One region of the Clostridium gasigenes genome, then DNA from elsewhere that is predicted to be linked to it. Evidence: riboswitches for the same ligand, from Rfam matches in the RefSeq annotation. Region 1 holds a riboswitch; the other holds the start of a gene.
What was found. Region 1 has a riboswitch for thiamine pyrophosphate ahead of thiT (energy-coupled thiamine transporter ThiT). Riboswitches for the same ligand answer to the same signal wherever they lie in the genome.
Positions count from the first base shown of each region.

Region 2: it holds a riboswitch for thiamine pyrophosphate, as region 1 does, so the genes downstream of both, thiD (bifunctional hydroxymethylpyrimidine kinase/phosphomethylpyrimidine kinase) here and thiT (energy-coupled thiamine transporter ThiT) in region 1, are expected to answer to the same signal.

Region 1 covers NZ_CP071376.1:1,102,207-1,114,301, reverse strand. The annotation lists gene J1C67_RS05510 (hypothetical protein) at 1-266, shown strand, start outside; gene J1C67_RS05505 (hypothetical protein) at 322-861, shown strand; gene J1C67_RS05500 (YhfM domain-containing protein) at 986-1,828, shown strand; gene J1C67_RS05495 (Mrp/NBP35 family ATP-binding protein) at 1,832-2,674, shown strand; gene J1C67_RS05490 (ferredoxin) at 2,800-2,985, shown strand; gene thiT (energy-coupled thiamine transporter ThiT) at 3,040-3,681, opposite strand; TPP riboswitch at 3,742-3,846, opposite strand; gene J1C67_RS05480 (hypothetical protein) at 3,874-4,080, opposite strand; gene J1C67_RS05475 (PadR family transcriptional regulator) at 4,170-4,625, opposite strand; gene J1C67_RS05470 (DegV family protein) at 4,628-5,473, opposite strand; gene J1C67_RS05465 (DegV family protein) at 5,654-6,499, opposite strand; gene J1C67_RS05460 (DUF3048 domain-containing protein) at 6,632-7,621, opposite strand; gene nrdD (anaerobic ribonucleoside-triphosphate reductase) at 7,877-9,994, shown strand; gene J1C67_RS05450 (Cache 3/Cache 2 fusion domain-containing protein) at 10,148-12,079, opposite strand.
Region 2 covers NZ_CP071376.1:3,310,538-3,322,632, forward strand. The annotation lists gene J1C67_RS15500 (hypothetical protein) at 1-623, opposite strand, end outside; gene J1C67_RS15505 (ABC transporter ATP-binding protein) at 633-1,331, opposite strand; gene J1C67_RS15510 (GntR family transcriptional regulator) at 1,335-1,700, opposite strand; gene J1C67_RS15515 (IS3 family transposase) at 2,178-3,089, opposite strand; gene J1C67_RS15520 (helix-turn-helix domain-containing protein) at 3,065-3,733, opposite strand; gene J1C67_RS15525 (hypothetical protein) at 3,946-4,092, shown strand; gene J1C67_RS15530 (MORN repeat-containing protein) at 4,479-4,958, shown strand; gene thiE (thiamine phosphate synthase) at 5,071-5,679, opposite strand; gene thiT (energy-coupled thiamine transporter ThiT) at 5,694-6,302, opposite strand; gene tenA (thiaminase II) at 6,317-6,979, opposite strand; gene thiM (hydroxyethylthiazole kinase) at 6,982-7,761, opposite strand; gene thiD (bifunctional hydroxymethylpyrimidine kinase/phosphomethylpyrimidine kinase) at 7,773-8,564, opposite strand; TPP riboswitch at 8,676-8,774, opposite strand; gene J1C67_RS15560 (Na/Pi cotransporter family protein) at 8,832-10,424, opposite strand; gene J1C67_RS15565 (cobyric acid synthase) at 10,630-12,095, opposite strand, start outside.

The DNA.
Region 1 (12,095 bases):
TTGCATATTATCCAATGTTAAATTACTATCCGTATATTAAAAAATATGGGAAATTTATGCTTGGATATAAATGTGACAAGGAAGGAAATCTTAAATATATCATTTATGGAGTTCCAGGAAAGAGAGAAAAAGATGAACAACCATATGAAGGAAAGACTGGTTTCGTAACATGGATTAGTGATGATGATAAAGATAGAAATGGTATGGGATGTTGGCTAATGTTCTATGATTTTAAAAACTCAACTGTTGTTGTGCCAATGCAATAACATGAGATTTAATAGGATATAGGAAGTACTTATAATTCCTAATGAGCAGATTAGTATGAATAAGAAGCAAATCTATATTTTATCATTACTATTATCACTAATGTTTATTCTTGTATGCATGCAACAGTTTTTCTCGGAAGATATAAAAAAAGTGGCACTGAGAAATAATGGCGTTAATAAGTTCTCTGAATATAAGTTGAATGAAGGAGAATACAAGGTGTTATTGCCTGGGGAATGGATAGTAGAAGAGGGAATGGAGAATGTAGATGAGACGGAGTTAGAGATTAGATTTAATAGTGATAAAATTGAGGGAAATATAACTATACTAAATAATCTTGATAGCATAAATAAAGTAGATATAAGGATATTTCAGAATATAAATAATAAAAAATATTATGAATATAAAAGCAATGGAGTATCCTGGAATGTAATAAATTATGAAGTCAAAGAAAATAGTAATAATTTCAGGAACAAATGCTATTTTAGAGAAGACTCTGAAGGAAAAGTTATCTTGATTAACTTTAAATATGATGATAGCAAATCTAAACCTAGTATTGAAGTTGTTTTTGAAGAGATAGTTGACAACTTTAGATAGTATATGGAATAAAATTTGCCATTGAAGAATTAAAGTATTATAATTTACTTGTAATTAGGAGAAGCTAAATTGCTTCTCCTAATTATTTATAAGAAATTAAGTTACATAAAGGAGACTGGTATAATTGAAAAAAACAAAAAAAGCAGTGGCGGTAGTTGCTACTATATTAATTTCCTTGAATTTTGTAGGTTGTAATACTATTGATAATTTGCAGAAAAAATTAGGTTTTAAAAATGAGTACTTTGAAAAATTTCAAACTCAAAATATAGATCAAATAAGTATCCAAAGTGTACGTGACCCTGCTTTCAAATTTATAGTTACAGAGTCAAAGGCTATAGAAGATATGTATAAATTGCTTTATAGTTCTAAGGAGAGTGAAAATAAAACTGAATTAAGTCCGGATTATATTTTTGAATTTAATATGGGCGATAAAGTTGAAAAGTTTAATTATATAGTTGGAGCTCATGAAGGAAATTTTTATAATGATACTAACATCTTTACGGTATCTAGTAGAGTAGATGAGGGTATAATGAAAAATTTATCATTTATTAGAAAACCTAGAGATTTTGAATATATATATTATAATTCAATATCAAATGTATTAAATTTAAAGAAAAAAGAATTTACTGAAACCCCTCATAAAGTTGGAATAGATATTCAAGGGGATGTAGATTGTTTAAAGTATGTATTTTCAACTGATATTGAAGCATTTTTGAAAAAAGCAAGAAAAACAATACCAGATATAGAATTAGTAAATAACAATGCAAGTGAATTTGATGTTGTGTTAACAGTTAAGAATAAAGGATATGATAGTTCTACATATAAGTCTAAAATATCAGTAGATAATAAAAAAGATAAAATACAAGAAGATTACTATATAAAAGCTAAAAATGAATTTAGGGAATGGAATATAGTAACTAGCGAAGCTAATATATCAAAACCAAATGAATGGTATGAGGAGGAGTAAAAAATGAGTGATTGTTCAAGTTGTCCTAGTAAGGATTCATGTTCTTCAAAGGAGACTAATAAGGTAGAAAGTTGTGGAAAAGTAATTCCAAACTACGGAGATGTAAAAAATATAATAGGAGTAATTAGTGGTAAAGGCGGAGTGGGTAAATCTACGGTTACAGGAATATTAGCTAGTATATTAAGAAAAAAAGGGTATAAGGTTGGAGTTTTAGATGCAGATATAACAGGTCCATCTATGCCTAGGTTTTTTGGGATAAATAAAGAAAGAGCTAAAATGAGAAAAGTAGGAGAAGATGGAGTTGAATATATGCCAGTTTCAACTAAAAGTGGAATTAAAATAATGTCAATGAATCTTTTAATTCCTATAGAGGATGAACCGGTAATATGGAGAGGTCCTGTAGTAACAAGTGTATTAACACAAATGTTTACTGATACAAATTGGGGAGAATTAGATTATTTATTAATTGATATGCCTCCAGGAACATCGGATGTAACATTAACAATAATGCAAAGTTTTCCTATAAGTGAGATGGTTGTTGTTGCAACACCACAAGATATGGTGTCTATGATAGTTAAAAAAGCTGTTGTTATGGCAAACAAGATGAATGTTAAGGTAAGAGGGGTAATTGAGAATATGGCTTATATTAGCTGCCCTGGTTGCAATACAAAAATGAAAGTATTTAGTAAAAAGTCATCAGAAGAGCATGCAGAATATTTAGGGTTAAATTTACTTGGAGAACTACCAATAAATTTAGATTTAACTGAAGCTTTAGAAGCTGGGATTGCAGAAGAATATGTTAGAGATAATGATCTATACTCATTAATATTTGAAGGCTTATATTAGGGATATACATAATAAACGTATAATAAGGCAATAATATCAATGTAATACTAATTGAAGTGAATTTAAAGAAATATTAAATTTTTGATATTTCTTTAAAAATCACTTATAAAGAAAGGAGAATATTTATGAATGCAAGTGTTGATAAGGATACATGTATAGGTTGTGGATTATGTCCATCAATCTGCCCAGATGTATTTGAAATGGATGATGATGGAAAGGCAATAGCTAAAGCTGATGTTCCAGAAGGAAAAGAAGAAGAAGCTAAAGATGCAGAATCAAGCTGTCCGGTTAATGCAATTTCAATAGAATAATACATATAAAAAAGCTACCCATTTTCGGGTAGCTTTTTTAAAACTATATTAATATTAAAAAACGGTGTCGGTTCCTTTTATAATTCTATTAATAGGTAATAATGACATAATAATTAAGCATATTATAAGTTCTCCTCCAACAGCAACGCCGTTAACAGCTAAAGAGTAAACTGCTGGTGACCAACCTTCAGGAGCAAATTCGCCAAAGAAAGCATAGCCTGAAATAAAGTGACATACAAATCTAAGTGTCATTCCTATAGTAGTTCCTAAAGGCATATTGTTTTTGAAGTATCCTGCAAAACCTATAGCCATAAAAGGTAAAGGATAATCAAATAATACTTGAATAGGATGAATTATATAAGGGTTTATTATTAAGCTTATAATACCAAATAAGAATCCAGTTAATAATCCAATTTCAGGACCATACATAAATGCAATAAGTAATAGTGGAATCATGCTACCAAGAGAAATACTTCCACCACCATTTGGTAATGAGTAAATCTTAATCATATTTAAAATAGTAGCAAGGGCTAATGCTATACCTATTCTGGCCATTAATTTAGCATCTAACTTTATCTTTTTGAATTTTATAATTGCCAAAAGGAGTAAGACGCCACCTACCACGGTTAAAATTGATAAAGGGTTGCCTAAAAGAGTTGTATAACTCTCTTTTAGGGTTGATATAAAGTTTTCCATAAAAAAATACCTCCTAAAAAATATGCTAGGAGATACCATGGGCGTGAGTATAACTTTATCACGCATCGTATATGGCTTCCCTACGCTGGTATTAACCAAGATCAGGTTTAAAGGGTTAATGATAGTAAATCATCTCTCAGCCTTAAGGCACCCCTAGCACATTGTAAATATAAAATAATTTTACAGTTATTACTAGAAAAAGTCAATTAGTTTATTTTGAGCAATTTCTGCTCTATGATTATTATAAAGACCATAGCTTCCAGAAAGTGAAGCCATATCAATAGATGAACCTATAGAGATGGAAGCATTAAAGTTAGTTAACGGTATAGTTATTATAGTATCATCTTCTAATGAAACAAAAGCTTCGGAATTATTTAAATCAATAATTTTACCTTTCATAAATACACCACCTAAGTATTATTTTTTTCAAGTGCCTTATGATTAGTTTGTGCAAATATAGAAAAGAAATACAAAAAAAAGATATATACTTATAAGTATATATCTTTATATATAATCTTAAAAACCTTGAGAGCTTCTTCTATTCTCGGTTTCATTAAATCTTTCCTAATAATATATTCATTTTGTCCTTTAGGCGTTAGTGAATAAAACTTTTGAAATTTTTTCTTTGGATCATCCCAAATACCCATAACAAATCCTTCTTTTTCAAGCTTCTTTAATAATGGATAAATTCCACCGGTACTAGGCACCCAAAGACCATTTGTACGGTGACCTATTTTTTGAGAAATATCATTGCCATTGGCATGACCTTTTGTTAATATGTGGAGCACGTAAATGGGTAATAAACCCTTAGTAAAGATTTGACCTGAAGACTCTTTACTTTTTTGCAGAGCCTTTAATTCAGATAATTTTTGCATATACTCATCATGAAGCCTTTTTTCCTCTGCTTTAATATCAGATATGTTATTAAAGCTAAAGTTTTGCATAGCTAGTCAACCCTTTGTATAGCTATACCTATCATTCCTCTTCCTGAATGAGCTGCAGACATAGCGCCAACTAATGTTAATTCGACTGATACTACATTATGTAAGTTTCTTAGGTTTTCCATGAACTTAGTGCCTTCTTCTAAAGCATCACCTTGAAGTACCCAAAGTTTACACTTTCCTTCCGTAAGATGTTCTTTAATTATTTCATGAAGTTTTGAAAGAGATTGTTTTCTACCTCTAACTTTGGCAATAGAACAATAAACTCCTGTCTTATCCATTGTAATAATAGGTTTTAAATGTAGGAATTGTCCTATAGCACCAGCGAGTTTTCCTATTCTTCCACCTTTTATTAAGTATTCTAATGTATTTAAAGTATAGTATCCGACTACATTTTCACGTGCTTTAGGAAGATATTCTAATATTTCTTCATAAGATTTACCCGCTTGTACCATTTTGGAAGCTTCTAATACAATAACTCCTTGACAATAGCCTATTATTTTACTATCAAAAATAGTAGATGTTAAATTAGGGTGTCCTTCTAATGCAAGCCTGAAAGCATTAAATGTTCCTGATAGTGCTTTAGATACACTAATAGCAATTACATGAGTGTAACCAGCTGCCTCTATTTGACTAAGAACCCTTTCACAAGTTTTTGGGCTTGGTAGTGAAGTTGTTGGAATTTCAGTTTCTAAAGAATTATAAACCTCTTCAGAAGTTATATTTATTTTATCTTCAAATTCACCATGTGAGTAGATTATTCTTAGCGGCGAAAGATGGATATCGTTTTCTTTCATAGTTTCTAAAGTTAAATCGCATGCACTATCAGTTACTATTGCAATCTTTTGCATAAAAGTTGCCTCCTTAAAATTTAATAAATATGTCTAGATTATAGCATAAAATAAAACTATATCAATAGTGATAATGTTAGTCATATTAAAAAAAATAACAAGCAAATATATATTTAACATTTACTTGTTATTTTTTAAAAATTATTTAACAAATATTACCGCTTAATATGCAAATTTATTTTAATAAATTTTGTGAATAGCTAATCCTATTAATCCCGGACCAACGTGGACACCTAATGCAGGACTAATTGAAGCTATACCAATTTCTACTATATTCTCTAAGTTTTTAATGCTTTCTAAGTAAGCTTTTCCTTCTTCAAGGGCTCCACCTTGTAGCACTTGAATTTTACATTTACCTTTGCTTAAAGCTTCTTTTAAGATATCAGTAAGTTTTGAAAGAGCTTGTTTTCTACCTCTAGCTTTACAAGCTGTATAGTAAACACCATTATCATCAACACCTATAACAGGCTTTAAATTAAGTAATTCGCCAATAGTACCAGCAACTTTACCTATTCTTCCACCTATCTTTAAATACTCAAGAGTATTTAAAGTAAAGTATGCTGATATTCTTCCTCTAAGTTTAGGAAGATTGGATATTATATTTTCGAATGATTGACCTTCTTTAATAGCTTTAGCAGCTTCTAATACAATCATACCTTCGCCATATGCTAGCATCTTTGTATCATAAACATGAGAAATCAATTTTGGATGATCTTCTAAAGCTAATCTTACGGCATTAAAAGTTCCAGATAATCCACTTGATATAGTAATGGCAATTACATGAGTATATCCTTCTTCTTCTAATTTAGTTAAGACAGAATTTATTTTTTTAGTACTAGGAAGTGATGTTGAAGGAATCTCGATCCCTAATTTTTCATAGACTTCCTCTGGAGTAATAGATACTCTATCTTCAAATTCTCCATAAGAGTAAATAATATTAAGAGGAAGCATATTTATATTATTCTCTTTTAATGTTTCTAATGATAAATCACAACTACTATCAGTTATTAAAGCAATTTTTTGCATAATATTAACTCCTTTGTTACATTTAATTCTATGCAAATATTATATCATAAATTTTATATGCATATCAATAGTGATAAGATAAGATAATTATCACTATTGATATAGTTTAACCAAATTTTAAAAAAAAATCCCTTAATTAAAAGAAATGTCTGTATTGTTATTTACAATATGCCAAATAGTTTTGCCGGGTGATAGGGGAACTATATCTCCATTAATATCATAAAGTATAGTTTTATCATTTTCATCTGACTTTTTCCAGAGTACATTTACATATCTACCATTTGAAAATACATAGCCATCTCCTTCACCTATAAGATCTATATCTAAATGCAAATTATCATCTTGAAGAGATATTGTAGTTTTTTGAATAACTACATTAGCAAAGCTAAGCTGTTTATTAGTAGAAGCGTCTAAAGCTATTTTGCCATCCATTGATTTTTTATATACATTATCTTCATATAAATATGAGGTATCGTAACTTTTGTTCAAATTCAATCTTATATTTGATATAGAAGTTAAAACTTCATTTGAGTAGTAAGCTTTATTAAATTCTGCAAATGGTTTTGGAATTGATAAAAATTTTTTATCAATAATGGAATCTAATATATTTTTAGAAGAGGTGTATAAGTTGTGAGGTGACTTTCTTTTGGGATCTCTCCAAAAATATGATCCGTTAGATAGTTCATTTATACTCATAATAGAGCTATCTTTAGAAATACTAGTTAGAGCATCCACAGATCCTCCGCAGTGAGCAAAAGATAAATTATTTTCTAAAGCTAGCTCTAAAAAATAAGGTCTAATGCTTCGTACAGGTCCAATTATATCAGCACTATCTTTATGAAAAAGAGCCATAAACCTAGGAATTCCGCCTTCTGCAGATGTTTCATAAATAACATCTGCAGATCCAAGTCCACTTTGAGGTCGTGAAGAAGTAGAGTTTTCAATCATAACCATAAATGGTGTATTAGAATTAGTAGATTCTTTAATGTTCTCACCTGTATAAAATGAAGGAACCATGCCATCCATATTAGTAGAGGTTTTAAGGCTAGAATCTTCTTTAGGGGAACACCCAATTAAACTTATAATTATTATTATAGAAAGTAGTGAAAATTTTGACTTCATAGTTATTCTCCTTTATTTTATAATAGATAAAAGAATTTAATAAAAATATATATTATTAACAATATATTACAAGTCATAAGAAAAATATGTCTACAATTAAAAATTTATATTTATATAAAAAAGGTTAAAAAATGAAGATAGAGGGATGTAGTTTGAGGTTAATGAATAGTATGTTACTTTTATCATCTTTGATTAGAAAAAATATATAGAGTATAATAGTAAAATACTATATATTGTGTAACGGGGGTCGAATTAATGCTACATGTAGTGAAAAGAGACGGAAGAGAAGTAAAATTCAATGCAGAGAAGATAGCGATAGCTATTAGAGGTGCTGGGATTGAGGTAGGACAAAAGCTTAAAGAGAGTCAGGTCCTAGATACTGTGCAAAAAGTAATTAGTTATATAGAGGTATCTGGAAAGGATAAGGTAACTGTAGAAGAAATTCAAAATTTAGTGGAGAAAGCATTATTTGATAGAAATTACGAAATAATAGCTAAGGCTTATGATAAATATAGAAAACAAAGAACTCAAGTTAGAGAAAAGAAATCTGACTTAATGAAAGCTATAGAACAAATTGGAGTAGAGACAGATAGAGATAATGCAAATGTAGGAAATAACTTTAGTTCTAAGTTATTAAGAATTGCATCAGAATCTAATAAATGGCATACTCTAGCATCAATGCCAAAGAATTTAGCAAAAGGTCATGAAAATGGAGATTTATATTATCATGATTTAGATAGTTACAACTTAACAACAAATTGCTTGCATATACCAACTAAAGAAATGCTACTTAGTGGATTTAATACTGGGTATGGAACAATTAATGCACCAAGAAGAATAGAAACAGCTGCAGAACTATCATGTATATTACTTCAATCAACCCAAAACGATATGTTTGGTGGGCAATCCCATCCAGATTTTGATAATGATATGGGTATTTTTGTTGAGCCTACAAGACAAGAAGTTAGAGCAGAACTTAAGGGTTATGGAATTGAAGGAGATAAGTTAGAGAAGTTAGTTGAAGAGAAAGTAAGAACTAGAGTGCATCAAGCTATGCAAGGCGTTGTATATAATCTTAATACTATGCATTCAAGAGCTGGTTCACAAGTTCCTTTTAGTTCTTTAAATCTTGGAATTCCAGATTCTAAAGATGCTGCATTAGTTTGTGAAGTATTCTTGCAAGAGTATGAAAAAGGTTTAGGAAAAGGCGAACAACCAATTTTCCCTAACATTATTTTTAGAGTTAAAGAAGGGGTAAATAGAGAATCAGAAGATGAGTACCATTATCTTTATAAATTAGCTTGCAAGGTAGCAGCTAAAAGAATGAACCCAACTTTTATGAATATAGATGCTGATTTTAATAAAGAATATTACGATATGGGATATATGCCTGCAACTATGGGGTGTAGAACATACTTAATGAAGAATGTAAATGGTGAGCCAGGTTGTAAAGGAAGAGGAAACATTGCTCCAACAACAATTAACCTACCAAGAGTGGGAATACAAGCTAATAAAGATATAGATAAATTCTTTGAAATATTAAAAGCAAGATTAGATATGGCAAAGGATTCACTACTTCATAGATACGGCGTATTAAAGAACCTTAAAGTTAAGGATCTTCCATTTGTTGCAGGTCAAAATTTAATGAAGGGTTCAGAAGATTTAGGTCCAGACGATTCTATAGAACCAATCTTGAAGCAAGGTACTTGGGGAATTGGATTTATAGGACTTGCAGAAACTTTAATAGCTTTAACAGGTAAACATCATGGTGAAGATGAAGAAACAAGAAACCTTGGTGAAAAAATAGTAACATTCATGAGAGAATATACTGATAGAGTAACAGAAGAAACTTCATTGAACTGGAGTTGTTATGCAACACCAGCAGAAGGTTTATCAGGAAAGTTCATTAAACAAGATAAGAAAGCATTTGGTATTATAAAAGGAGTAACAGATAAAGATTACTATACAAATAGTTATCATGTTCCTGTTTATTACTCAATATCAATTAAGCGTAAAATAGATATTGAAGCTCCATACCATAAGATGTGTAATGCTGGTCATATTAGTTACTTAGAAGTAGATGATTGCCCATCAGGTGAAGCTATTATGGATATACTTAACTATGCATATAAGAATACTAATATTAGTTACTTAGGTATCAACTTCCACATAAGATATTGTAAAGATTGTGGAACATACCTTCAAAGTAATGAAAATAAATGTACAAAATGTAGCAGTACAGATATTCAAGGTATTTCAAGAGTAACAGGATATTTAAGCTTGGATGAAAGATTTGGACCAGGTAAATATCATGAAAGACAAGATAGAAGATCACATACAGGAACTGATAAAAACAATTATCAAGTTTTATAAAATATATACCTAGCAGGGTGATTCGTGTTGATTAACATGAATCACCCTGTTTTTTTGTGGAAATTTAGTTGTTTTCTCTCAGCGCGCTAAAGTAAAAGCTATGAATTTTTTAAAATTCATAGCTTACAAATGGGTTAGAGACGTATATTTCTATCAATTATATATATCGGAAAATTCAATCTGTATTTTTTCAACATTTGTTTGAATTGTAAAATCTTTTTTTGAATCCTCATTATTAGAAACAATCTTAACAGGTAGGCTTATTATAAATTCAGTACCTTCGTTATACTTACTTTTTACATCAATTTTACCGTCATGCATTTCAACTAAAGATTTAACTATAGATAATCCTATACCGCTACCTTCATGATTTCTACTTAATAAAGGATCCACTTGTTTAAACCTTTGGAAAATTTGTTGTAACTTATCTTCTGGAATTCCTCTACCATTGTCCTTTACAGAAATTATAACATAATCATTTTTATCATATACAGAAACCTCGATAGTGGCCCCTGCCTTAGTGAATTTAGTAGCATTAGAAATTAAATTAAGTAAAATTCTTTCAATATTTTCTTCATCAAAAGCCATAATTTTTTCTTCTATATCTGTATCAAAAATAATGGTTCTTGACATACTTTTTATATAATCAACAGTTGACAGTGTTATTCCCTCAATAACTTCTACTATATTTTGATTTTTTAAATTTAACTCCATAAATCCAGACTCAAGTTTAGTAATGTCTATTAAATTATTTACTAGTCTTAATAACCTATAACAATTTTGTTTTATACTATTTGTGTATTTGTTTAATTTATCAACATTATCTGAATTTTCATATTTGTTTAGATATAAAGAAAATAATTGAGCTGTAGAAAAAATGATATTTAATGGAGTCTTCAATTCATGAGACATATTAGCAATAAATTCAGTTTTTAATCTATCATAGTTAACTACGTCGTCTAATAACCGCTTGTTTTCATCCATCATATTATTAAAGCTATTAGATAATATTCCTATTTCATCCATGCTATTTATATCAGAACGTATAGTCAAATCACCTTTGCCGGCTATTTCCATACATGATTTTAATTTGTTAATAGGATTAACTAAAGACTTGGCCATAAATAAAGCTATAAGGGTACCTAATAAAAATATTATTAATCCACTAAATAATATTGTATATAAAATTGATATAGATGAAGAATTTAAATCATTATAATTAGCTGTCGTAACAATATACCAATCCCAAGGTTCGAAATAATTATAATAAGCTAATTTATGTATTCCTTTATATGTGTATTCAATTGTTCCATTTTTATTTGAGATTATTTCTTTAGCAAAATCAAGCTCTCCTATATTTTGACCTTTATTTTTAGGGTGGACAAGTTCAGTTCCTGTTGAATCCATTATATATACGTAACCTGTTTTCCCAATTTTAATATCATTTAATGTTTGTTCTAAATAATCATTAAGCATCTTATTACCTAAGCCTAGTGCCCCTATAACTTTTTTGTTTTTATCCAATAATGGTTTGAATTTTGACATATAACTTTCGCCTTCAAATGTCACTCTACCACTATAATCTTCATTGTTAATTATTTTATTATAGATATCTGAATCACTAGAGAGGTATGTTCCTATAGCCTTTTTGTTATCTTTAATAAGAGTTGTAGACACTCGTATTAGCTTATTATCATTTAACAAATATATACTAGCTATTGCACCTGTAGATGACTTTATATTATCAATAACTGTAGGATCTAATGATAATCTTTGTTTTCCAGCATATAAAATTGGTAAATCATAATTCTCAACTTTTATAGTTTGAGTATCATCTACATTTAAATCACCTAAATTATTTAATAAAGTTTCTGCAGAGTTTAAATCACTGTAGTTTTTATCAGCAAGCAAATTATTTCTTATGCTTGTAGTAGTATTAATCAATTCGGTTATGCGTTGATTTTTTTCTTTAACTTCATTAAAGACTGCATCTTTTGTTTTTTTTCCTATTAAATATCCTAAAAAAGTTACTGAAAATAGAATTAATATTAAGTAACTAATAATTAGTTTAGATTTAATACTCATATGTTTAGGAGCCTCC
Region 2 (12,095 bases), 1.9 Mb from region 1:
ACTGTTAGAATACCTAGAATCGATGATATTACATCTATTTCTATTATATTACTATTTCCTATAGTTATATAAACATATGGCATAATACTTAATATAATTGAAGTTATAAAATCATATATTAAACTTCCAATACTAAAAATAATAATAATTGCAATTATTGATAGGAATTTATTTCGAATATATGATGAAAATATTCCTATTAGTGCAGTAATTATTAAGTATGCTGTTATAAGCCCCATAATAACCGTAACACTTGCTTGTAATATACCACTGTTTATTTCCCCAATATTTATTAAATTCACTATTAATGCTATTATTATAACTATTAAATTTGCAGATACTAATCCTAATAGATGTCCTACTATAAATTCAATACCTTTAATTGGCGTTAAAAATAATAAATACCCATAGTCTTTAGAAATTTGTTTTGAAAATAAAATTATATAAGATATAAAATTCATTGTAGCAATTGTAGATACTATTGCTAGTACATCCCATCCTCCAGTAAATTGTGATAAAAATTTACCACTAACTAATCCTACTAATAGTATTAAGAATTCTATAAAATATAAAATTTTTAAAGATTTAAAACTATACTTCATTATATTTAATATATTTTTCATACACATCACCTATTCTGCAAATACCTTTCTATATATTTCGTCTATGGATGCTCCATATTTTTCCCGAAGATCCTCAGCATCACCTTTTTCAATTATGGATCCTTCACCTATAAATATTACTTTATCAAAAAGTTTCTCAAGTTCTCCTACATAATGGGTTGTTATTATCATTGATGTATCTTCATCTAAATTATTTATAATTGTATCAACTATTTTATCTCTACTTATTGTATCTACTCCCGATATTGGTTCATCTAATATATATAATTTACTCTTTCTACTTAAAGTTAAAGTAAGTCCTAATTTTTCTAACATACCTTTAGATAAGGTTTTTATCTTTGCTTTTTTATCTAATTTCATAAATTTAAGTAATTCACTTAGTTTAACTTCATCAAAATCATTAAAAAAGTCTTTATAAAAACAAGCTGCATCCTCTACAGTCATCCACTTATATAAATAATCCTTTTCTTGAAGATATGACACTATTTTCTTAGTTTCATATCCAACTAAAATTCCATCTACTTTTATTTCTCCCATGGTTGGTTTGTATAGCCCTGCAATTAAGTTTAATAAAGTTGTTTTCCCCTGACCATTTGGACCTAAAATGCCAAGAACTTTTCCACGCTCTAAGCTTAATGTTATATCATTTAATACATTTTTTCCTCCTAATCTTTTTACTAGGTTATTAATTTCTAAAACCTTACCCATCTTTTATACCTCCTCATACATCGACTTAATTAGTTCTACTATTTCTTCTTTAGAAAATCCAAGAACCTTACTTTTTAAAATAAAGTCTTTAAGTAGATCTGTTGACGCTTGCTTTCTTAGTACTTTTATATTTTCTACATCTTCAGTTACGAATTTACCTATTCCTCTTTGGGTACTAATTAGTCCCTCATTCTCAAGTTCTGAATAAACTCTTAAAATAGTATTTGGATTAACCTTAAGCTCACTTGCATAATCTCTTACAGACAACAATCTCTCCCCCTCTTTTAATTCACCTGAAACAATCCTCATTTTCATAAACCTCTTTATTTGTATATATATAGGTTCCTTTGAATTTAATTCGAATTCCATACTTATACACCTCATCTTCATCAGTTTTGCTGTCTTAATAGTATAATACACCTATGTCAAGCGAATTGTTAATTGCATTTTAAGCATTTAATATAAATTATATTATTGTACCTATTATTATCTTCCATTTACTCAATATTCCTTAACTTTATAATTATTTTTCTAAAAAGCATTTACAACAGCTTCAAATAGTGTTATTATTTACCTAATAAGTATTTAAAAGGAGGTAGGGTTTAATGATAAATTATTATAAATTTACTAAAAGCATCTATATTAATTCAAAATTTAATATAATCATTGGTAACTCTACGTCAAGTATAGTAAAGACTGTACTACTTTAAACTAAAAAAATAAAATAGTTTAATTTTCCGTGAGTTATTATTACTCATGGATTTTTTATATTTATTTTTAATAATGATATTAAAGCCATGGACTTGAACTGTCCCCTGTCAAGTAGACAGTGTAAATAATAAAAAATTATGATGCTAAGGTATGACTTCGATATTCGATCGGAGTCATGCCTTTTAGCTTTTTCTGTAGCCTCTTTGTATTATAAAAATCTATGTATTCATCAATAGCTGCTTCAAGTTCCTCATATGAATCAAATTTTCTTAGGTAATACATTTCAACTTTAAGTATGCCCCAAAAGCCTTCCATAGGACCGTTATCAATACAGCGACTAACTCTAGACATGCTCTGTGTTGCTTCAAATTTATCTAATTTATTTTTGAACGTTCTATTTGTATATTGAAAACCACGATCACTATGAAAAATTGGCTTTGCAGTTGGGTTCGTATCGATAGCTTGGTCTAATGTATCAAACACAAGTATATTGTTGTTTGAATGACCTAATACATAGGAAATAATACTGTTATCACCTAAATCTAGTATTGCACTTAAGTAAGCTTTTTTTCCAGTTGTTAGTTTAAATTCTGTTACGTCAGTTAACCATTTTTCATTTGGTCTTTCAGCTGTAAATTCTCGATTCAACACATTTTCAGCAGTAATTTGAGGTGTGCTTTGAATATAATTTTTTCTTTTTCTACGAATGACTGACGATAACTTTATAGATTTCATAAGTCTATAAATACGCTTATGATTGTATTGTGAATTAAGTCTTCTATTAATATTTAATGTTATACGACGGTATCCATAAATACCTTTAACTTCTAAATAAACTTTAATAATTTCATCTAAAACAATAGCATTTTCTCTATCTCTCAACGTTTCTGGTCTATTAAGCCATTTATAATAAGATGCTCGTGCAATTTTTGCATACTTACACAATTCAGAAATTGAGTAACCAATCGTATGTAACTCTTTTATTGCTATGTATTTATTCTTTTGAGAACTGTTAGATGTATCTACCTCCTTTCTATCTCCTTTAATTTTTTTAGAAAATCATTCTCCATTTTCAAACGCCTATTTTCAGATTCTAAAAGTTTTAACTGTTTTTCAGAATCATTTAATTCTTCGAGTGTTTTATGTTTTCCGCGTCTATCGACTAGCTCGTCGAAATCGTTTTTTTCATATTTCTTTACCCAACAATAAACCTGTTGATAAGAAACTTTATATTCATTAGAGGTTAATTTGTAATCGTTAGCATTAGCGATACAGAATGTAACAATTTCCATTCTCTCTTCATAAGTAGTTTTTCTTCCAGTGTTCATAATAGCAGCTCCTTTAGTAGCACAAGATGTAATTGTCTTATCACTATTATACTGCTTTATCCATTGTTGAAGAACACTATGTGATGAAATATTATGACGAATACAAATTTCTCTTAAAGAACCTTTTGCGTTAAGAAAGTCTGCTATTGCTTGTATCTTAATTTCAGGAGGGTAATATGTGTTTCTACTTTCAGTAATTAACCCTTGTGGTCCTAATATTTTATATTTACGTACCCATGCATCAACTGTACATGGATTAACTTCTAATCGATAGGCTATCTGTGCTAAACTATTTTCACCTGTTAAATACTCTTCAACAACTTGTATTTTAATTTCAGATGATGCTTTTGATTTTCGTCCCATAATAAAATGCCCCCTTTATAAAAACAGTTTTATTATTTTAACTGTCTACTATATAGGGAGCATATCAACTATCCATGGCTTTTTTATATAAAAAAATAATGCATATTAAAATATGCTAATTATGAAAGGAGACTATATTATGAAAGACAATGCAAACACATTTATGCTAAGTTCAAAAAGAGAGGAAAATATGATAAAAGGAGGGCTTCGACATGTCAAATTTCGAACAATACGACTTATATGCTGATACTAAATATAGAGAAGATAGACTAAATTCGGATTTTAAAATTTATTGTAAAAATGAGGGTATAGACCTTGAATATTTTAAATATCTTTTAACATTAGTAACAGGTAAATAATTAATAATATAAACAATATGCTTGTTCTAATTATATAGAACACATAAAAAGGACTATGAAACAATTTTTGAGAATTATTTCATAGTCCTTTTTTATATTTTATTCAATATGTAACCCCGCCTTTTATTAAAATTTTGCAATTACGTTTAACATTCTGTAATATAATATAATTCAATCTATACCATTATTACTTTATTTACGATTTATTACTAAACCTTATATAATGATATTTATTGTTAATTGACATAATATATTACCATTAGACTAAAAATATGTTAATATATTATTAATAGTCTATTTGCATATTATTTTTATAATAGTATATGCTATAAATAATAAAACTAATGTTACATAAATTCATGTAATTGATGAAAGGAACTAAAATAATGAAAAAATTTAAATTAACTAATATTAAGGATTCTGCTTTAAACATAGCCGTTAATAAAGCAGAGGCAACTGAGCAGCATGTAACTAACGGTATATATGAAGGCGAAGGCGTAAATGGTAAAAGAGATGGATTTGGAATATTTACCTTTACTAATGGTTCAAGATACGTTGGAAATTGGAAACAAAATAAATTCCATGGCGAAGGAACTTTAGAATGGTCAAATGGTGAAGTTTATCAAGGAACTTGGGTTAATGATGATATAACTGGATATGGGATATACACTTGGCCAGATGGTGAAAAGTATGTTGGTAACTGGTTAAAAGGTGCCAAAACTGGTAATGGTATCTATGTTTATGGAAATGGAGATATTTTCATAGGTTTATGGAATGATGATAACAGAATTGGTGATGGAATAATGACTTATCACGATGGTGAAAAAGTTGTTGGAGTCTGGAAAGATGACGAATTAGTTAAATAGCGCTAAAATGAGATGTCTTATAATGATTACAATCATTATAAGACATCCTTTTTATCTTTTAGATACTTATTATAATATATATTTTTACTTTTAGCTTAAATTATCCACTTCGCTATTTTATCCATTTCTTGGTTTCTAAATATATGTCTTTAGCACCTAAAATTGCAGATATAATTGCATAACCATCTATATTACATTCTTCAATTTTTTTTATATTTTCTAAAGTTAACCCTCCAATTGCAACTATCGGTAAATCTATATTTTCATTTATGTATTTTAAAGTATCTATACTAACAGCCTTTGCATCTAATTTAGTGTTTGTTTCAAACATCGCTCCTACACCTAAATAATCTGCTCCATTTTTCTTAGCTTCTATAGCTTCCTCTAATGTTCTTGCAGACACACCAACTATTTTATCTGAGCCTATTAGCCTTCTAACTTCTAATGGAGAAATATCACTTTGTCCTACATGTACTCCATCAGCCTCTACTAAAATCGCTATATCAACTCTATCATTTATTATAAACATAACATTATATTTTTTAGTTAATTCTCTTAATTTATAAGCTTTATCTAAAAATTCTTTTCCTGATGATTCTTTTTCTCTTAATTGTACTGTTGTCACTCCACCTCTTAAAGAATCTTCTATACACTTATAAAAATCTCTACCCTTTAATATTTTTGAGTCTGTAACTAAATATAATTTCAATTTTTCTTTCATAAAGCTTCTCTCCTCTAATAATACAGATCTTTTTTATTAACTACCCTATTTAGCCTATTTAGTGGTAATATACCTATTACAATTGTAACTACTAAACCTTCAACTCCTGCACTACTTACATTATATAATAATGAATATACTAACAGATTCATTCCTGGAGGGGCAAATTGCCCAAAGTAAACTACTCCAGAAAGTACACTTATAGAAACGGATACAACAATTGCTAATATGCATCCATATACTACTTTATACTTTTTATTATTTCCAAAAGTTCCTGTAAGGCCTAGTGCCATAGTTGCAAATATAAAATCTAATAAGAATTGAGCTGGATTTAATATCATTGCGCCATTTAATATCTTAAGTAATCCAAATATTAATCCACCTGTTAACCCGGCTTGTCTTCCACATAATATAGAAAGTATCATTACAGGCATCATCGAAAGCATCGTTATTCCTCCGCCTTGTGGATACTTTATTAGAGGTATCATATATAGAACATATGATATTGCACACGTCATTCCTACCAAAACCATTGTTTTTGTATTTATTTTATTATTTTTAATATCAATTAAGTAAAATACGAATAATACTATACTAACTAATATGATAACAGTATTAACCATAATATCATCTCCTTTTATTTAATATTTTCATAAGCCATATCCCAGAATTTCATTTCATGAATACTTGAATTTACAAATATGCCTACTAATTTTTTCTTTTCCTCTTCTCTTAAGTCCTTGCAAAGATTATTAATATAATCTATCCATTCATTAGTAAAATCAGTATATCCTTGTGATGCATATGATTCTATCCACGGTTTATAAAAATTATTTTCTAGGTTTTCTCCATATGTTTTAAATAAATATTTTCCTATATAGCTGTAGCTCCACGTACAAGGCATTATAGTGGCTGCTATTTCTTTTAATTCTCCTGTTAATGCTAATGCTTGCATATAGCTTGTATAACTTGAAGTAACTAACTTACATTCACAGTTTTCAACTTCTTCTTGTGATATACCAAATCCCTCTAAATATCTTATATGAACTGCGGTTCCATCATTCATGGCCCCTTTTATAGAATTATAGAAAAATCTCATATCTTTCATTGTTTTAGATTTAACTATCCCTATACAAAATACTTTTGAGTACTCCTTAAGATATAAATAATCTTGTATAAGGTAATTTTTGAATTTATCTTTATCTAAAGTACCTTCTCCCATTTCGATTACGAATGGATGAGTTAAATATTCATCCCATATTCCTTTTACTTCTTCAAATAAATAATCTGTAAATTTCATATTTATTCCACCTTTCCATACTTACGCAATTTTTCTTCACTCATATTAAATATATTATCCATTAAGTTAACTTTAAAGGTTCCAATTGACATATCCTCTTTATCTGCTAGTTCTCCACTTAACGACATTGTAAGTACTCCCATAGCGGCTGCATTAAGTTTATTTTCTGAGGCCCCTATATAACTACCTATTAAACTTGCAGTCATGCAGCCTGTTCCAGTAACGCTTTTAAGCTTAGTTGTTCCATTATTTATTTTTATTACTTTTTTTCCATCTGTTATGGTATCGATCTTACCTGTTGCAACTACTATACAATCTAGCTTTTTTGCTACTCTTTTTATTATTTCAGATATATCCTCTCCATCATCAAAAGAATCTACACCCTGCCCTCTAACATCGAAGCCTCCAATATATTTAATTTCTGCTACATTTCCTTTTATAACATCAAATCTAACTTTGTTTAATAGTTTATTTATAAAATCAGCTCTAGTTTTTGTTGCAAATACGCCTACGGGATCTAATATAACTGGTTTATTATATTTATTTGCAGCTTTTCCGGCTTCAATAAATAGATTCAATCTTGAAGAGTTCATTGTTCCTATATTTATAATTACTGAACTTGCAATACTGACTATTTCTTCTACCTCTTCATATGAATAGCTCATTAATGGACTTCCACCTAATGCTAAAGTTGCATTAGCACAATCATTAATAGTAACTTCATTTGTATAATGAAGTACCAAAGGATTTACTTCTTTTACTTTGTTTATTAATTTATACACAATTACACCTCCTAAAATTTATAAAAATGATGTACAGGCCCTATTCCCTTGCCTATATCAAAACTATTTCTTATTGCTTCTGTTATATATTCTTTACTTAATTTTACCGATTCATCAATACTCTTTCCTAGTGCCAAATATGAAGTTATTGCTGATGACAAGGTGCACCCTGTTCCATGAGTATTTTTTATATTTAATCTTTCTTCCCTGTACACTTCAAACTTATCCAGTCCTATAAGTACATCTATTGCATCACCATCTAAGTGCCCGCCTTTCATAAGTACATATTTAGGTCCAAGTTCTAATATTTTATATCCCGCTTTTTTCATATCATCTAAATTATTTATTTTTATTCCCGTTATTTCTTCTGCTTCTAATGTATTTGGAGTTATTACATATGCCATGGGAATTAAGTATTCTATTAAATTCTTCTTTGCCTCAGGCTTTAATAATGAATATCCACCTTTTGAAATCATAACTGGATCTACAACTAAATATTGTGGATTATACTTTTTTAATGTATCCACTATTATCTTAATTATTTCAGGGCTTGATACCATACCTATTTTTACTGCCTTAGGCTCAATATCATCAAAAACTACCTCTATTTGTCTCTTAATTATTTCCTCACTTAGCTCTTCAACTAAGAATACTCCTTGAGTGCTTTGTGCAGTCACTGCAGTAATAACGCTCATTCCATAAGTTCCTATTGCACTAAATGTTTTTAAATCTGCTTGTACACCTGCTCCCCCTGATGAATCTGATCCTGCTATTGTTAATGTGGGTATTTTATAATTTCTCAATTTTCATTCCTCCTCCTTTTATACAAACTATATTCAATTTAACATACAAAAAAGCTACATCCAAAATTTGGATGTAGCTTAAATAGTTAAATTTAATAAATATACTTTATTGATATATTTAAAAAGCTTTCCTACGCTGGCATTATCCAGATCAGGTACGAGGGTCGATACTAGTATCTCTCAGCATAAAATGCACCCCTAGCTATTAGTTATTCTATTAATTTAATTATATACTTATAGATGTTTTTGTCAATTTAACTTTTTTTATTAAAGTTTTCCTATATTATTAGCATGATCTCCGATTCTTTCTAAATTACTTATTATGTCTAAAAATATAATACCAGAATTAGGTGAACATACTTTATTATTTAATCTATCTATATTGTTTCCTCTTAATGATTTTTCTAATTTATCTATTTCTTCCTCATTTTTTTCAATGTTATTTTTATTTCCAATTTCTCTTTTTTCATACATAGTAATTGCATAATCTAAAGCCTCTAATGTTTTATTATACATTATAGTTAACTCATTAGTTGCTTCTACCCCTATATCAATTCTACCATTTATTTTCTCTACTGCTAAGTCTGCAATATTTTTAGCATGATCTCCAATTCTCTCAACATCATTAATTACATGATAAGTTGAAGCAAATGTCTTTATTTCAGCTTCTGGTAGTTCAAGCTGTGAAAGTTCTATTAAATAGTCTGTTATATCTTTTTCTAGCGCATTTATTATCTTTTCATTATGATAAACTTTTGTAATAGCTGCTTCATTATTTTCCATAAAAGCCTTCATAGCAAGCTTTAAGTTTTCTTTTGATTTATTTGCCATTCTTACAGTTTCTTTTGCAACTTGATCACAAGCTACTATTGGTATATTTAATGATTTTTTATCTAAATATATTGCGCCTTCTTTTTCTATTTCATCCTCACCTGGTAATATTTTGTTTGCTAATTTAACTAAATATCCTGCAAGTGGAAACATTATTACAGTTACTGTAATATTAAATATAGTATGTGCGTTTGCAACTTGTCTTGCAACATTAGAATCTGTACTTTCAACTAGTCTTATTAACGGATCCATAAATGGTAGGAAAATTAAAGTTCCTCCAATATTAAAGAATAAATGTATTAACGCTGCTTTTTTTGCTGTTTTATTTGTTCCTATTGACGCTAACAATGCGGTTGCGCAAGTTCCTATATTACAACCAAAAATAATTGGTAATGCAATATTCATATTAATTGCTCCTGTTGTTGCTAAAGCTACTAATATACCTGTTGTTGCAGAAGAACTTTGTACAACCGCAGTCATAGCAAGTCCTGCTAATACGCCTAAAAATCTATTTTCACCAACAACTAATACAAAGTCTTTAAACCATTGTGCGTCGGCAAGAGGCTTCATTGAACTTGACATTAGCCCCATTCCCATAAATAATATACCAAACCCTAAAGCTATATTTGCCATATCTCTTGTTTTTTTCTTTTTTGCAGTAACTACTACTACTGCAGCTACTCCAATTACTAATGGTGCTATTGCATCTAATTTAAATGATACCATCTGGGCTGTAATTGTTGTCCCAATATTAGCTCCCATAATAACGCCTGCTGCTTGCATTAATGACATTAACCCTGCATTAACGAAACTAACTACCATAACTGTAGTAGCAGATGAACTTTGTATTACGCAAGTAACTAACGCTCCAACAATAACTCCTATAAATCGATTACTTGTTAATTTTTCAAGTATTCCTTTAAGTTTATCTCCCGCTGCATTTTCTAATCCATCACCCATTAGTTTCATTCCGTATAGGAATAATCCAAGTCCCCCTATAAGCCCTATTATAGTTTCAAAATTAATCATTTTAAATCTCTCCTATCTTAAGTAATTTAAATATAAAATAATATCATTTATTATTTTATCATTTTTCTACAACTAAATAGGTTAATTCTATGTTAAATTTATTATTTAATAGTATAAAAATATAACATATTACAATACTTATGCACTTTTTAAAAAATAACAGAGTAATTTGCTGGTCTATCATTTTTTTTAGTGCTTTACTTATTTAAAATATTATTTCTTCTACTTTTTCCATATCAATATTCTCTTCTAGTAATGCTGCTAACTTATCGTATTGTTCTAATTTATATTTTTCATAATCTAGATTTTCTTCATTGTATAATTTTATACCATTATATTCTTTTATATTATTAATTAATTCTTTAGCAAAGTTACCCTCATCAAATATCCCATGAAGATAAGTTCCAAGTATCTTTCCATCTGTGCTACATACTCCTACTACTTCACCATTTATATCATTTATAAAAACTTTAGAATCTTTACTTTTAATTGTTTTTCCATTATGTATTTCATAACCACTAACAGTTATGCCATTACAGCTTTTAATAATATTACTATTTACTGTAACTACCCCTTTAATCTGTCTTGTTAATTTTTCCTTATTAAATATAGTTTTTATATCTAGTAGTCCAAACCCTTCTTCACTAGTTTTTTCACCCTCTACACCATCTAAATCTTCAATAAGTTTTCCAAGCATTTGATATCCACCACATATTCCAAATATAAATACCCCTTCTTTTTTAAGACTATTTATCTTTTCAAATATTCCATTTAATTTAATTGCTTTTAGATCTTCTATTGTGTTTTTAGTTCCAGGAATTATTATAACATGAGGCTTTTTAATTTCATTTACCTCTTTAACATATCTAACTTGAACTCCTTCTAATCTTTCTAATGAATTAAAATCTGTAAAATTAGACATATGAGGAAGCTTAATTACTACTATATCTAATCCTTTTGCTTCTTTATTTTTTATTCTGTCTGTAACACTATCCTCATCTTCTATATCAAATTCTGCATAGGGCAGTGCTCCTAATACTGGAATCTTAATTATTTCTTCTAATTGTTTCATTGCAGGTTTAAAGTACTCCATGTTCCCTCTAAACTTATTAATAATAACACCTTTAACTCTATTTTTTTCTTCTTCATCTAAAAGCATTATTGTCCCTACAACAGAAGCAAATACGCCTCCTCTATCTATATCTGCTACTAAAATTACTGGTGAATCTGAAATCTTAGCCATAGACATATTTGCTATATCACTTTCTTTCAAGTTTATTTCAGCGCAGCTACCAGAGCCTTCTAAAACCATCAGTTCATAATCTTTTTCTAAATTATAAAAAGTATTTTTTGCAACTATTCTTAATTCTTTATTTAACTCTTTATACTTATATGCATCCATAGTACAATGAACTTTTCCATTAAGTATAACCTGTGTTTTTAAGTTTCCACTAGGTTTTAAAAGTATTGGGTTCATAAATGCGGTTGGAACTATTTCACAAGCTTCTGCTTGAACCACCTGTGCTCTCCCCATTTCTAAACCATCTATTGTAACAAATGAGTTTAAAGAAATATTAAGAGCTTTAAATGGGGCAACCTTTAACCCTTTATTTTTAAAATATCTACAAAAAGCTGTAGCTACTGTACTTTTACCAACTGAAGATGCTGTTC